2 regions of the Kitasatospora sp. MAP12-44 genome follow, and region 2 is predicted to be linked to the other one. Evidence: riboswitches for the same ligand, from Rfam matches in the RefSeq annotation. Region 2 holds a riboswitch; the other holds the start of a gene.
What was found. Region 2 has a riboswitch for glycine ahead of gcvP (aminomethyl-transferring glycine dehydrogenase). Riboswitches for the same ligand answer to the same signal wherever they lie in the genome.

Region 1 (7,204 bases), 4.4 Mb from region 2:
GGTGAGCCGGGCGTAGAGCGCGGAGTAGAGGAAGGCCAGCGAGATCCACGGCAGGATCAGATTGCGCGCCCACATCAGCGGATTGTCGGTGAAGTTGACGTAGTGCACGTTGTCGAGAATCGGCCACTGGTAGCTGAAGAGGCTCAGCAGCAGCGCGCCGGTGAAGAAGATCGGCAGCGAGACGCCGGCCAGCGCGACGCCCATCGCGGTCCGGTCGAAGAACGACTTGGGCCGCAGCGCGGAGACCACACCGGTGGCGACGCCGGACAGCAGCCAGAGCACCGCAGCGCCGATCGCCAGCGAGAAGGTCACCGGGATCCGCGAGCGGATCTCGGGCCAGACCTCCAGGTGGTTCTTGAACGAGTAGCCGAAGCACGGCACATGGCAGGTCACGGGGTCAGGGCCGAACTTGTAGTTCGCGCCGGCGACCAGGGTCTTCAGGAACCGCCCGTACTGGATGAACAGCGGCTGGTCGAAGCCCAGGTTGCGCTTGACCGCGATGATCGCGTCGGGGGTCGGGTTCTTCCCGATGTACTGCGCCGCGAGCTGGTCGGTGGTCTCGCCGGCCAGGCGTGGCAGCAGGAAGAAGATGCCGAAGGTGACCGCACTGACGACCAGTAGCAGCACCAGGGCGGCGAACGTCCTGCGGATGATGTAGGCCAACACAGTTGTTCGGCTTCCGGTTTCCCGCCCCGCCCGGGGGTGTCTTGTGGACACCCCCGGGCGGGGCGGACCCCGCTGCCTTCACCTGCCTTCAGTGGAGTGGAGCCAGGCTCTCTTAGCTGGTGGTCCCGATGTTGAGGTAGTCGTACTCACCGGAGAACGCCGCCGTGGACTGCAGGTTGGTGGCGTTCTTCGGGCGGTACAGGAAGACCTTGAAGTCGGTGAGCGGCACGTAGGCCGCGTCCGCCATGGTCTGCTTGTCGATCGCCGCGTAGTCCGTGTTGCGGGCCGCGATGCTGGTGTTGCTGCCCGCGTCGTCGATCAGCTTGTTGATCGCCGGGTCGTTCAGCTGCGCCAGGTTGCTGTTGCCGGAGTCCTTGATGGACCGGCCGTCGACGATCTGCTGCAGGAAGCCGTAGCCGGTCGGCCAGTCGGCGCCCCACTGCATCATGATCATTCCGACGTTGTTGCTGTCGTCGAACTTCGGCACACCGGCGTAGTCCGAGAAGTACTTGCCCTGCGGGTACTGCTGGATGGTCAGGGTGATGCCGACCTTGGCCAGCGCCGCCTGGATCGAGGTCGCCGCGGCCACCTCGGTGTCGCGCTCGCTACGGGCGATGATGGTGGTCTTGAAGCCGTTCGGCTGACCGCACTTGGCCAGCTCGGCCTTGGCCTGGGCCACGTCACCGTTGTTGTTGGTCGACGGGTAGAGGTTGAACGCCTGCTGGCCCGTGATGTCCGGCGGCATCACGGTGTTGGCGATCTCACCGCGGATCGGGCCGCCCTCGGCGGTCTGCACCGAGGTCTTGTCGACCGCGTACTCGACGGCCTTGCGGCAGTCGATGTTGTCCAGCGGCGCGACCTTGGTGTTCAGCGCCATGTAGACCAGGCGACCGCCGTAGGAGTTGTCGGTCTGCGCCTTCAACGACGGGTCCAGCAGCAGCTTGGCCTGGGTCTGCGGGTCGACGCCGCCGCCCACCAGGTCGACCTGGGCGTTGCCGGCCAGCAGGTCGTTGTCCACGGTGGCCTGGTCGATGTTCATCTTGACCACGATCTTGTCCGCGAGCTGCTTGCGGATCGGGTCGGTGGCCGGGTTCCAGTTCGGGTTCGGCACCAGGGTCAGCTGCTTGCCGTCCTGGTACGACTGGAACATGTAGGAACCGGTCGACATCACGTGGTTGACGTACGTGGCGCCGGTGTCCTTGGCCTGCGGCACCGGGACCGTCTGCGGGGCGCTGACCAGGTAGTCGAAGTCCGCGAACGGCTGCTTCAGGTGGAAGCTGATCGTCAGGTCGTCCGGGGTCTGGATGGAGTTCAGGCCACCGGTCTTGTCCTTGTAGGGACCCTGGTACGGCGAGGCGTTGTCGACCAGCAGCTCGTTGAAGTACGTCGGGCCGTTGGAGTTCACGTCCGGCGCGTAGTTGCTGCGCTCGACCGCGTACTTGACGTCCTTGGAGGTGACCGGCGTGCCGTCCTCGTACTTCAGCCCGGCGCGCAGGTGGTACGTCCAGGTCAGGCCGTCGGCGCTGACCTGGCCGGGCGCCGAGGCGAGGTCCGGGACCAGCTTGTTGCCCGCCTGGCCGGAGCCGGGCGCGAAGGTCATCAGCGGACGCCCGTACAGCCGCGAGAAGTTGTAGATGTAGGCGTAGTACGTGTTGCCCGGGTCGAAGGAGTCCGGCGTCCCCTTCATCTCATAGGTGACCGTGCCCCCCTTGTGGTCCGAGGCGTTCACGATGCCCGTGGTGGCCGCGTTGGCGCCCGAGGCGCCGGAGCCGGTGGGCCCCGCGGTCTTGGAGCTGGAGCAGCCGCTCACCACCAGGACGGCGGTGGTGGCCACCGCGGCCAGGGCGAGGGTACGAGATCTGCGCATTGCTTGGATCAACCCCTTGAGGGTGTGGTGGGCAAGACGGTGGAGGGCTGAGCTGGTCGTGACCGAACCGCTCCTGGGAGCTGGTCAGTTGCTGCGCGGGTCGAGCGCGTCGCGCAGTCCGTCGCCAAGCAGGTTGAAGGCCAGCACGGTGACGAAGATCGCCAGACCGGGGACCACCATGTACTCGGGGTCCACCTGGTAGTACTTGATCGCGTCGTTGATCATCCCGCCCCAGGAGGCCTGCGGCGGCTGGATGCCGACACCAAGGAAGCTGAGGCCGGCCTCGAAGAGGATGTTGGTCGGGATCAGCAGCGTCGAGTAGACGACGATCGGACCGACCAGGTTCGGCAGCAGTTCCTTGAACAGGATGAACGGGCCGCGGGCGCCCAGGCTGCGGGCCGCGTCGACGAACTCCCGCTCGCGCAGCGAGAGTGTCTGGCCACGCACGATCCGGCCCATGTAGGGCCAGTTGAAGAATCCGATCACGAAGATCAGCACGCCCAGGTGCAGCGGCAGGCCGTGCAGGCCGAACGCGCCGGCCTGCAGCGAGGCCGAGATCGAGATCGCGAAGAGCAGCAGCGGGAAGGCCAGGAAGGTGTCCATGATCCGGCTGATCACCGCGTCCACCCAGCCGCCGTAGTAGCCGGCGACGACACCGAGCACGGTGCCGATGGTGTTGGACAGCACGGTCGCGCTGAAGGCCACCAGCAGCGAGACCCAGGAGCCTTCGAGGATCCGGGAGAGCAGGTCGCGGCCGAGCACCGGGTCGACGCCCAGCGGGTGGCTCAGGCTCATGCCGCCGAACGATCCGGTCGGCAGGCCGCCGAGGTCGGCGTCCAGCAGATCCTGGTGCAGCACATCGGGGTTGAGGCCGAACCAGGACTCGAGCGGCTTGGCCAGCACGGCGATCAGGATGAGCAGGATCACCACGATGCCGCCGGCCACGGCGGCCTTGTCGCGCTTGAAGCGGGTCCAGGCGATGCGGCCGAGCGAGCGGCCCTCGATCCGGGCGGCGGGAGCGGCCGGCGCCGGGGCGGCGGGCTCGTCCGGCACGGCTGCGGTGGTGTCGGTGGGTGTGGTCATGGGCAGTACGGTCCCCTCGCCGACGGTCGTCGGCCCATGGCGTCCCGGGGCGCGCACGCTGGTACAGATCCTGGTCAGATCCTGGTCAGGTCCTGAGCTGCGCGCCGTTCGGGTTGCTCGGCTGGTGCGGTGCGCAGAACTCTTCACGTTGCGTGCAGCGTTGCGCCAGACCTGCAGGTCGAAGGATGCCCAACTGTGATCTGCCGTTGTTCATGATCGGTAAACCTGCATGTCACTGTTCAGGCAGTGCCGAGGAGGGTGACCAAGCGTCAGATATTGACGGCTTTCAACGCCCGGGGTAGCCCTGCCACGGCTGCTGTGGCCAGCCCTGACCGGTCGCCGGCGGGGTGCCCTGCGCGGGCATCGGGTAGCCGTAGGAGGGCTGTTGGGGCGGGTAGCCACCCGGGTAGGGCGCGGCGGCCGGGTACGGCGCGGGGGTGGCCTCGCGGTGGTAGAACGGCCGGGCGTGGGCACGCATCCAGAGCCCCACCGGGTCGTATTCGTCACTCATCGCGACGGTCGACACGGCCAGCCCCTCGGGTGCCTGCGCGATCGCCCGCTGCATCAGCGCGCGGACCGCCTCGACGGCCGGCGGCGAGGTGTCGTAGAGCTCCAGGCCGATCGCCAAGTACGGTTCGTCGACGACCGGTTGCACCCAGGCGCGGCGCAGCGAGCGGACCGGCCGCACCGACGGGGCCTGCTGTTCGAGTACGGAGTAGAACTGCGCCGCGGCGACCTGTGGTTCACTCAGCCGCAGCGGCCCGGCCGGCAGCCGGTCCAGGCCGGAGGCGACCCGGCGCAGGTCGGCCCACGGGATGCCGACGCCGCCGCCGGGAGCGTGCGGGTTCAGCCACAGGCCCCAGCGGGTGCGGTAGAGCGCGGCGGCGATCTCCCGGCCGGTGATCAGCTCGTGGGCGCGGGACCAGCCGCTGGCGGCCAGCTGCTCGGGCGAGGTGACGGCGGGGGCGTAGCCGAGCCCGCCGATGTCCATGTTGCCGTACTGCGCGTCCGGGCTGCCGGGCTGGCCGTGCCAGAGCAGCATCCAGACCTGGCCGGCGGCGAGCGCGCCGAGCAGCGTCTCGTACGCGTCGTAGCGCTCGGGCGCGACCTCGCGCAGGGCGCGCTCCAGCACCCCCGGGTCCGCGCCGGGGCGCGGGCCGGGTGCCGGGCCCCACGGCCCCGGGGCGCCGCCTGCGTTCACGTCGAGCCCTCCGTCGTCGTCCTGCTGCCGGTCGGTCCGCCGGTCGCTCCGGGTTTGCCTGGCTCGCGGCCAAGATGTCGGCAGCACCCTACGGGGCTTCGCCGACAACCGTCATGCCGACATCCCCCGGGTGCGCGATTCCGTCTCAGATCCGTGCGTAGAACGGCTGGACCCGGTGCAGCAGCCAGTCCACCACCGGGTCCGCCACCAGGTCCAGCAGCACCATGTGCACGCCCCACGGCAGCGGCGCGACGCCCAGCGCGCGGCCGATCGCCGCATTGGCGTCGGCCGGCTCGGCCGGACGCTCGGGATCCAGCTGGACGCCCACGAACAGCACCGGCGGCTCGCCCTCCACCGAGGCCAGCGCGCGCCGGGCGGTCAGCACGCCCGGCAGCGCGCCGAGTTCGGCGTGGACCGCGGTCAGGAACGCCACCGGCTCCTCGTGCGGCTCCAGCAAACGGAGTGCGACCCGGGCGCCGAGCCCGGGCCCCGCGCCCCCGTCCGGGCTCCCCGGCGCGCCCGCCCAGCGGTCCTGCAGCGGGCCGCGGCGCACCTCGCCGACACCCTCGGGCGGCACCGGGATGCCCACCGGCCCACCGGGGTTGACCGCGATGCCGACGCCCAGCGGCAGCCCGCGGGCGAACTCCCAGGCCGGCGCGACGGCGCAGGCCAGCCCGCCGCCGTGCTGCAGGAACTGCTCCTGGGAGGAGAACACCGGGACGTACGGCGCGCCGGCCAGTTCGATCGTCGGCAGGTCGAGCATCTGCCCGCGCGGGTCGCCGCCGGCCGGCAGCGGGATCCAGACCTGGCTGCGCGCCAGCACCTCGACCACCCGCGGGGTCGCCCCTGGGTCGCCGATCGCGGCCGTCAGCACCTGCTCCAGCTCATTGCCCGGCCAGCCACCGCCGACCGGCGCCGTACCCGGCTCGGCCCACCCCTGTGCCGTCGGTGCAAGGCCCTCTGCGGGGATTCCCATCCGTGCTGCCCACCCGTCTCGCGCCGCGCGAGGCGTGTCCCGTTCGCGCGCGAGGCACAGCCTACCGAGCCCGGATCGCCCCCCTCTCCCGTCCTGCTGTCGGGCATGCCATGATGAGCGCGTCCGCTCGGACATCCGAACTTCATACTGGCCGCTCGAACCCGCGCGGGAGAGCCCGGAATGCCGTCACGGCACGACCGGCGCCGAAGGAGCAAGTCCTCCCCGGAATCTCTCAGGCACCCCTACCGCGTGGGCGAGGCACATCTGGAAAGTGGACACGGCCGCGCCGTGCGCCCACCCACGGTGCAAGCCACGTCATCCTGGACCTCGGACAGGTGTGTGGTGAAGCTCTCAGGTTTGACGACAGATGGGGAGATCGCGCCCCCGCATGTCCGCGTACAGGCCCCATGCCCGTGCGTCGTCCCTGAGTGCCAGCCCTAGGAGTCAACCGCCGTGACGTCCCCCCGCCTGACCGCGCTCGACGCCCTGCACCGCGCCCTCGGCGCGACCATGACCGACTTCGCCGGCTGGGACATGCCGCTGCGCTACGGCAGCGAGCGCGAGGAGCACCTCGCCGTCCGCACCAAGGCCGGTCTCTTCGACCTCTCCCACATGGGCGAGATCACCGTCAGCGGCCCGCAGGCCGGCGAGATGCTGGACCACGCGCTGGTCGGCTTCGTCTCGGCGCTCGGCGTGCTGCGCGCCCGCTACACCATGATCTGCCGCGAGGACGGCGGCATCCTGGACGACCTGATCGTCTACCGGCTCGCCGAGCACGAGTTCATGGTCGTCGCCAACGCCTCCAACGCCCAGCTGGTGCTGGACGAGCTGACCGCCCGCGCGGACGGCTTCGACGCCGTCGTCCGCGACGACCGGGACGCCTACGCGCTGATCGCCGTCCAGGGCCCCGAGGCCAACGGCATCCTGGCCTCGCTCACCGACGCCGACCTGCCCGGCCTGAAGTACTACGCGATCCTGCCCGCCCAGGTGGCCGGCAAGGACGTGCTGCTCGCCCGCACCGGCTACACCGGCGAGGACGGCTTCGAGATCTTCTCCGCCCCCGCCGACGCCGAGCACCTGTGGCAGGCGCTGACCGAGGCCGGCCGGGAGAGCGGTCTGGTGCCGTGCGGCCTGTCCTGCCGCGACACGCTGCGCCTGGAGGCCGGCATGCCGCTCTACGGGCACGAGCTGAGCACCGACCTGACCCCCTTCGACGCGGGCCTGGGTCGGGTGGTGCGCTTCGACAAGACCACCAACGACGGCGCGTTCATCGGCCGCAAGGCGCTGGAGGCGGCCGCCGCCAACGCCGAGACCAACCCGCCGCGCAAGCTGGTCGGCCTGGTCTCCGAGGGCAAGCGCGTGCCGCGCGCCGAGTACGCGGTGGTCGCCGCCGACGGCACCCCGATCGGCC
Region 2 (7,204 bases):
GATCCTGGTGACCGGTGACAACAGCCGGAAGGGCTACGACGAGCCGGGCGTGATGTACACGTACCTGGTGGCCCGGGGCGTGCCCGCGGTGCGGGTGGTGCGGGACGACGCCGGCTTCGACACCTGGGACTCCTGCACCCGGGCCCGGCGGATCTTCGGCGTCGACCGCGCGGTGCTGGTCAGCCAGGACTACCACGTGCGCCGGGCGCTGGCGGACTGCCGGGCGGCCGGGATCGACGCCTACGCCGTCGGCGCCGCCGAGACGCACGACGCCACCTGGTACTACGGCAACCTGCGGGAGATCCCGGGAGCGGGCGAGGCGGCGCTGGACGCGCTGTTCCACCCCGACCCGGCGCTGCTGGGCCGGCCGGAGAGCGGTGTGGCGCGGGCGCTGGCGGACGCGGCACGACAGGACTGACCGGGTTCTGTCGGACCCGTGCGCGATGATCGCAGCGTGCGGACAATGCCGAGCATCATCCATCTCGACATGGACGCCTTCTTCGCCTCGGTGGAGCAGGCGGCCAAGCCGAGCCTGCGCGGCAAGCCGGTGATCGTCGGCGGTCTGGGCGGCCGAGGGGTGGTCTCCACCTGCTCGTACGAGGCGCGGGTCTTTGGTGTGCACTCCGCGATGGCGATGGCCACCGCGCGCCGGCTCTGCCCGAACGCGGCGTTCCTGGTGCCGCGGTTCACCGCCTACCGCAGCCTGAGCGAGCAGGTGATGACGATGGTGCGCCGGCTCTCGCCGCTGATGGAGCAGCTCAGCGTGGATGAGGCGTACGTCGACCTGGAGGCCGGTCCGTACGGTCCCGCGCTGGAGGCGGCGGGGGCGGGCGAGGCGGTCGAGCTGATCCGGGCGATCGCCCAGGACCTGCGGGCCGACATCAAGGAGCGGACCGGCCTGACCGCCTCGGTGGGGGCGGCCGGCTCCAAGCTGATGGCGAAGATCGCCTCGGAGCAGGCCAAGCCGGACGGGCTGGTGCTGGTGATACCGGGCCAGGAGCGCACGGTGCTCGGTCCGATGTCGGTGCGGGCGCTGCCGGGCGTGGGCCCGGCCACCGAGCAGGTGCTGCGCCGGGTGGGCCTGAACACCGTCGCCGACATCGCCGAGCTGCCGCAGAAGGAGCTGGTGCAGCTGCTCGGCAAGGCGCACGGGGTCGGGGTCTCGCTGATGGCGCGCGGGCTGGATGAGCGTCCGGTGGTGCCGGACCGGGACGCCAAGTCGGTCTCGGTGGAGGACACCTTCGCGGTCGACCTGGCCGACCGGGCGGTGGTGCTGCGCGAGCTGGACGTGCTGGCCGCGCGGTGCGTGCACCGGCTCAAGGCGGCGGGGCGCTCGGGGCGGACGGTGGTGCTCAAGGTGCGCCGCTTCGACTTCAGCACGCTGACCCGCTCGGAGACGCTGCGCGGTCCCACCGACGACGAGCGGGTGATCATGGGGACGGCGCGCCGGCTGCTCTCCCAGGTCGACATCACGGGCGGGATCCGGCTGCTGGGGGTCGGTGTCTCGCAGCTGGCCGAGTTCACCCAGGAGGACCTGTTCGCGCAGGCTGCGGCCGAGGCGCAGGAGGAGGCGGCGGAGGCGGAGCCGTCGGCGGGCGAGGGGCCGCCGGAGCCGGCGGCAGCGCCCGAGGCGGCGTCCGCGCACCGGATGTGGCTGCCTGGCCAGGACGTGACGCACCAGGGCTTCGGCCCCGGCTGGGTGCAGGGCAGCGGGGTCGGCCGGGTCACCGTACGGTTCGAGACGCCGGACAGCGCGCCGGGCCGGGTGCGGACCTTCCTGGTGGACGATCCGCTGCTGGCGCCCTCCGACCCGCTGCCGTTGCGCCCGCCGTCCTGAGGGCCGGCACAGCACTGCGGCGCCACCCGGTGGTCCGGGGGGCGCCGCAGTGGGGGAGTGCTGTTGGTCAGGCGCCGGTCGTGACCGGCTCGCGGTCGGCCTGGCCCGCGGCGGCCGGGGCGGCCGGGCGGATCTGGCGGATCGCGAAGGGGACGGCGGCGGCGACCAGGCAGACCACCGCGGCGACCCAGTAGGCGTGCTTGTAGGCGTCCAGGGTCGGGATCTGGATCGGCAGCGGGATCGGCAGCTTCATGGTGTCGCCGGTCAGGATCGCGCCCATCACCGCGGTGCCGATGGCGCCGCCGACGGTGCGCAGCACCGCGTTCATGCCGTTGGCGATGCCGCTCTGCTCGGCCGGGACGGCGCCGTTGATGTAGGCGGGCATCGCGGCGTAGGCCATGCCCACGCCGAGGCCGAAGACCGCCGAGGCGAGGTAGATGTTCCACTGCTGGCTGTGCTGGAGGGCCAGGAAGATCATCGAGGCCGAACCGAACACGCCGCCGAGCACCAGCGGCAGGCGCGGACCGCGCCGGGCGATGAGCAGGGCGCCGAGCGGGGCGGCGACCATCGAGCCGAGGGCGGAGGGCAGCAGCATGACGCCGGCGTGCAGCACGGTGGCGGTGAAGCCGTAGTGCGCGATCTTCTCGGGCGTCTGGGTGAAGTTGCTGATCACCAGGAACGAGCCGTACATCCCGAAGCCGATGAGCAGGCCGGAGATGTTGGTGAACGCGACGGCCGGGCGGGCCATCATCTTCATGTCGACCAGCGGGTGGCTGACCCGGGTCTCGATGATGCCCCAGATCAGGGCGATCACGGCGGCCACGGCGAACAGGCCGAGGGTCTTGTTGGAGGTCCAGCCCCACTCGTTGCCCTGGCTGACGGCGATCAGCAGCGCGGAGAGCCAGCCGGCCAGGGTGATCGCTCCGAGCGGGTCGGCGCCGCCGGCCTTGTCGACCACCGGGTCCTTGGGGACGCGCAGGGCGACCAGGGCGAGCGCGATCAGACCGAAGACCAGGCCCATCCAGAAGATGGACTTGTAGTTCCAGTGCTCCAGCAGCAGGCCGGTGGCCACCAGGCCCAGGCCGCTGCCGACGCCCATGCTGGCGCTGATCGCGGCGACGCCGCCGGTGACCTTCTGCTTGGGCAGCTCGTCGCGCACGATGCTGATGGCCAGCGGCAGCACGCCACCGCCGGCGCCCTGCAGCACGCGGGCGACCACGAGCCAGGTGAAGGAGTGGGTGCACACCGCGAGGCCGGAGCCGAGCACCAGGCCGCCGAGCGAGATGAGCAGCATCGGCTTGCGGCCGCGCAGGTCGCCGAAGCGGCCGAGCAGCGGCGTGAGGACGGCGGCGGAGAGCAGGTTGGCCGTCATCAGCCAGGTGATGGTGGAGCCGTGGACGTTCAGCTCCCGGGCCAGCGACGGCAGGATCGGGACAACCGCCGTCTGCACCACGCTGAACGCCAGCATCGCCAGTACCAGGGCGGGGAGCACCCGGGAGGTGCTCTGCTTCTCGGCCGTCGCGGTGGGCTGTGGTGCCTCACTCACGGTGAATCCTCCAGTGCATGTGCTTCGAGCGAGCTGCTTGAAGCTGGTGAAAGTCAATGAACTGAAGTAACCATGCCGAGAATGCTTCACCATGTCAAATATCTACCGGTGAATCTTCTCCCCCCAGGGAACGGACATGCCACGGCCCGGACCTGACGGTGCAGGTCCGGGCCGTGGCGGTGGCTTTCGGCTAGGTGGGGCCGCCGTCGTGGATCTCCACCTGCTCGCGCCGCAGCTCGTCGCGGACCACCTCTTCCTCGGTGTACCGCTCGACCATCAGCCGCACCCGCTCCATCGGCGCGACGTACTTGCGGACGACCGGACGCTCCTCGTGCAGCGTCACCTCCTCCACCGCCTCGAGGATCTCCTGCTCGGAGAGGGCGGCCTGCTCGGCCTCGCCGACCGGCACCCGCTCCACCCGGACCCGCTCGCGGACCACCGGCACCCGGCGCTCCACCGCCTCGGTCACCACGTACTTGCGCAGGCGTGCGGTGCCGATCACGTGCCACTCGTTGGTGATCTCCAGACGCTCCTCGCGCAGCGTCAGCTCGACCGGGCCGGGTGGCGGCATGGTGGCCCGGCTGTGGGTGGCGTCGGTGGCAACGGCCGCCGTGGTGGCGGCCTTTGGTGCGGTGGCGTGCACGGGGTCGGGGGTGGTCGTCCGGCTCTGGCTGACCGGCTTGTCCAGGCCGACGGTGGGCGGCGGGGCCGTGGCCGAGGCGGCGTGCGACGTCGAGGTGGCGTTCGCCAGCGGGCGGGCCATGGTGGTCGCGGCCCCCGCCGGGACGGCGCCGAAGTCGAGATCCTCCTGCTTGCGCCGGCCGGCGGCCACGGGCTCGGCGCTCGCCGGGCGGGCGGCGCCGGGGGAGTCCAGGCCGTAGTAGCGGTAGAGCTGGAGCTCCTGGGCGGGTGACAGGTGCTGACCGACGCCGAAGTCCGGGGAGTCCTTGATCAGCGACTTGTCGTAGGGGACCCGGAGTTCCTCGCCGGAGAACTCGCTGGTGGTCAGCGGGACGAAGGCGTCCCGCCCGAAGATCCCGGTCCGCACGGCGGCCCACTCCGGCTCGCCGGTCGCGTCGTCGAGGTAGACCTCGTCCACCGTGCCGATCTTGTCGCCGTTGCGGTCGACGGCCTTGTGGCCGATCAGGTCTCGGGGGTCGATGTCGGTATGCACGCTATTCCTCCTGTGGGCTGCTACGGCCTCCGTTCACACCAAAAGCCATGAACCGGACAGCGGCGAGCGGAGCGCCGCCGTCCGGGCGTGAACTGGGCTGTTCAGGTGAGTGGTCTCGCTCACCTCAGCGGTGATCGAATGCGTCTCCGCTGGTACCCTGGGCGCGACCGCCGAACCCGCTCGGGAGAGTCCTCGCCCCTCGAAAAGGAGGGGATCGAGGCGCCGAAGGAGCAACTCCTCCCCGGAATCTCTCAGGCATCCGTACCGTGTGGGATAGGTCACTCTGGAAAGAAGGGCAGGACCGCCGGCGAGGGAGCCGACGGCCACCACCCTCACCGACGGTGCAAGCCGACGGGGCGACCGCCCCGCGCGGGCGAAGCTCTCAGGTCCCGATGACAGAGGGGGAGGCCTGTCGGGCTCGTCCGTCCCAGGGTCGATCCGCTGCGCGCAGCGGCGACGGCCTACCGGCGTGCGTGCCCCCGCCGGTCCGTGACCAGGAGGCCTCGACCACCATGAATGCCCAGCCGACCGCCGGTCGCCCCCACAGCTCCGCCACGCTCAGCGAGCTCGAGCAGGCCAGCCCCTTCGAGTCGCGCCACATCGGCCCCGACAGTGCCGCGCAGGCCAAGATGCTGGCGCACGTGGGCTACAGCTCGCTCGACGACCTCTCCGCCGCCGCGGTGCCCGAGGCGATCCGCAGCATCACCGGTCTTGACCTGCCCGACGGCCGCAGCGAGGCCCAGGTCCTCGCCGAGCTGCGCGAGTTGGCCGGCCGCAACCAGGTGCTCACGCCGATGATCGGCCTGGGCTACTACGGCACCTTCACGCCGCCGGTGATCCTGCGCAACGTCATGGAGAACCCGTCCTGGTACACGGCCTACACGCCGTACCAGCCGGAGATCTCGCAGGGCCGCCTGGAGGCGCTGCTCAACTTCCAGACCGTGGTCTCCGACCTGACCGGTCTGGACACCTCCGGCTCCTCGCTGCTCGACGAGGGCACCGCCGCCGCCGAGGCGATGGCGCTGGCCCGCCGGGTCACCAAGGTCAAGGGCGGTGTCTTCCTGGTCGACGCCGACACGCTGCCGCAGACCATCGCGGTGATCCAGACCCGCGCGGAGCCGACCGGTGTCGAGGTCGTCGTCGCGGACCTGTCCGGCGGCATCCCGGCCGAGATCGCCGAGCGCGGCGTCTTCGGCATGCTGCTCCAGTACCCCGGCGCCTCGGGCGCGGTGCGCGACCTGAGCGCCGTGATAGAGCAGGCGCACGGCCTGGGCGCGGTCGTCGCGGTCGCCGCCGACCTGCTGGCGCTGACCCTGCTCAAGTCCCCGGGTTCGCTGGGCGCCGACATCGCCTGCGGCACCTCGCAGCGCTTCGGCGTCCCGATGGGCTTCGGCGGCCCGCACGCCGGCTACCTGGCCGTGCGCGCCGAGTACGCCCGCAACCTGCCCGGCCGCCTGGTCGGCGTCTCGGTCGACGCCGACGGCAACCGCGCCTACCGGCTGGCCCTGCAGACCCGCGAGCAGCACATCCGTCGCGAGAAGGCCACCAGCAACATCTGTACCGCCCAGGTGCTGCTCGCCGTGATGGCCTCGATGTACGCCGTCTACCACGGCCCGGACGGCCTGGCCGACATCGCCCGCCGCACCCACCGCTACGCCGCCGCGCTCGCGGCCGGCCTGCGCGCGGGCGGCGTCGAGCTGCTGCACGGCGAGTTCTTCGACACCGTCACCGCCCGCGTCCCGGGCCGCGCCGCCGAGGTGGTGGCCGCCGCCCGCGAGGCCGGCGTCAACCTCTACCAGGACGGCGCCGACCTGGTCTCGGTCTCCTGCGACGAGACCACCACCCGCGAGCACCTGGACGCGGTGTGGAGCGCGTTCGGCGTGATCGGCGCCGAGGTGGACGAGAGCGCCGACGTGCTGCCCGCCGCGCTGCTGCGCGAGGACGAGTACCTCACCCACCCGGTCTTCCACAGCCACCGCTCGGAGACCTCGATGCTGCGCTACCTGCGCCGCCTCTCGGACCGGGACTACGCGCTGGACCGCGGCATGATCCCGCTGGGCTCGTGCACCATGAAGCTCAACGCCACCACCGAGATGGAGGCGGTCACCTGGCCGGAGTTCGGCCAGCTGCACCCCTTCGCCCCGATCGAGCAGGCGCAGGGCTACCTGACGCTGATCCGCGAGCTGGAGCAGCAGCTCGTCGAGGTCACCGGCTACGACGCGGTCTCCATCCAGCCGAACGCCGGTTCGCAGGGCGAGCTGGCCGGCCTGCTGGCCGTCCGCGCCTACCACCACGCCAACGGCGACACCCAGCGTGACGTCTGCCTGATCCCGGCCTCGGCGCACGGCACCAACGCGGCCTCCGCCGCGATGGCCGGCATGCGGGTGGTCGTGGTCAAGACGCTGACCGACGGCGACGTGGACGTCGAGGACCTGCAGTCCAAGATCGAGAAGCACCGCGACGAGCTCGCGGTGCTGATGGTCACCTACCCGTCCACCCACGGCGTGTTCGAGACCCAGATCACCGACATCTGCGCGGCCGTGCACGAGGCCGGCGGCCAGGTGTACGTGGACGGCGCCAACCTGAACGCGCTGGTCGGCCTCGCCAAGCCGGGCAAGTTCGGCGCGGACGTCTCGCACCTGAACCT

Region 1: linked by a shared signal. The riboswitch ahead of gcvT (glycine cleavage system aminomethyltransferase GcvT) and the one ahead of gcvP (aminomethyl-transferring glycine dehydrogenase) in region 2 are both predicted to bind glycine.

Annotation. Positions count from the first base shown of each region.
Region 1 covers NZ_JARZAE010000004.1:5,583,348-5,590,551, reverse strand. The annotation lists gene P3T34_RS25825 (ABC transporter permease) at 1-666, opposite strand, end outside; gene P3T34_RS25820 (ABC transporter substrate-binding protein) at 779-2,533, opposite strand; gene P3T34_RS25815 (ABC transporter permease) at 2,618-3,616, opposite strand; gene P3T34_RS25810 (enhanced serine sensitivity protein SseB C-terminal domain-containing protein) at 3,903-4,748, opposite strand; gene P3T34_RS25805 (enhanced serine sensitivity protein SseB) at 4,963-5,793, opposite strand; glycine riboswitch at 5,950-6,051, shown strand; gene gcvT (glycine cleavage system aminomethyltransferase GcvT) at 6,247-7,204, shown strand, end outside.
Region 2 covers NZ_JARZAE010000004.1:1,195,534-1,202,737, reverse strand. The annotation lists gene P3T34_RS06075 (ElyC/SanA/YdcF family protein) at 1-418, shown strand, start outside; gene P3T34_RS06070 (DNA polymerase IV) at 455-1,837, shown strand; gene P3T34_RS06065 (MFS transporter) at 1,905-3,383, opposite strand; gene P3T34_RS06060 (PRC and DUF2382 domain-containing protein) at 3,574-4,557, opposite strand; glycine riboswitch at 4,729-4,834, shown strand; gene gcvP (aminomethyl-transferring glycine dehydrogenase) at 5,070-7,204, shown strand, end outside.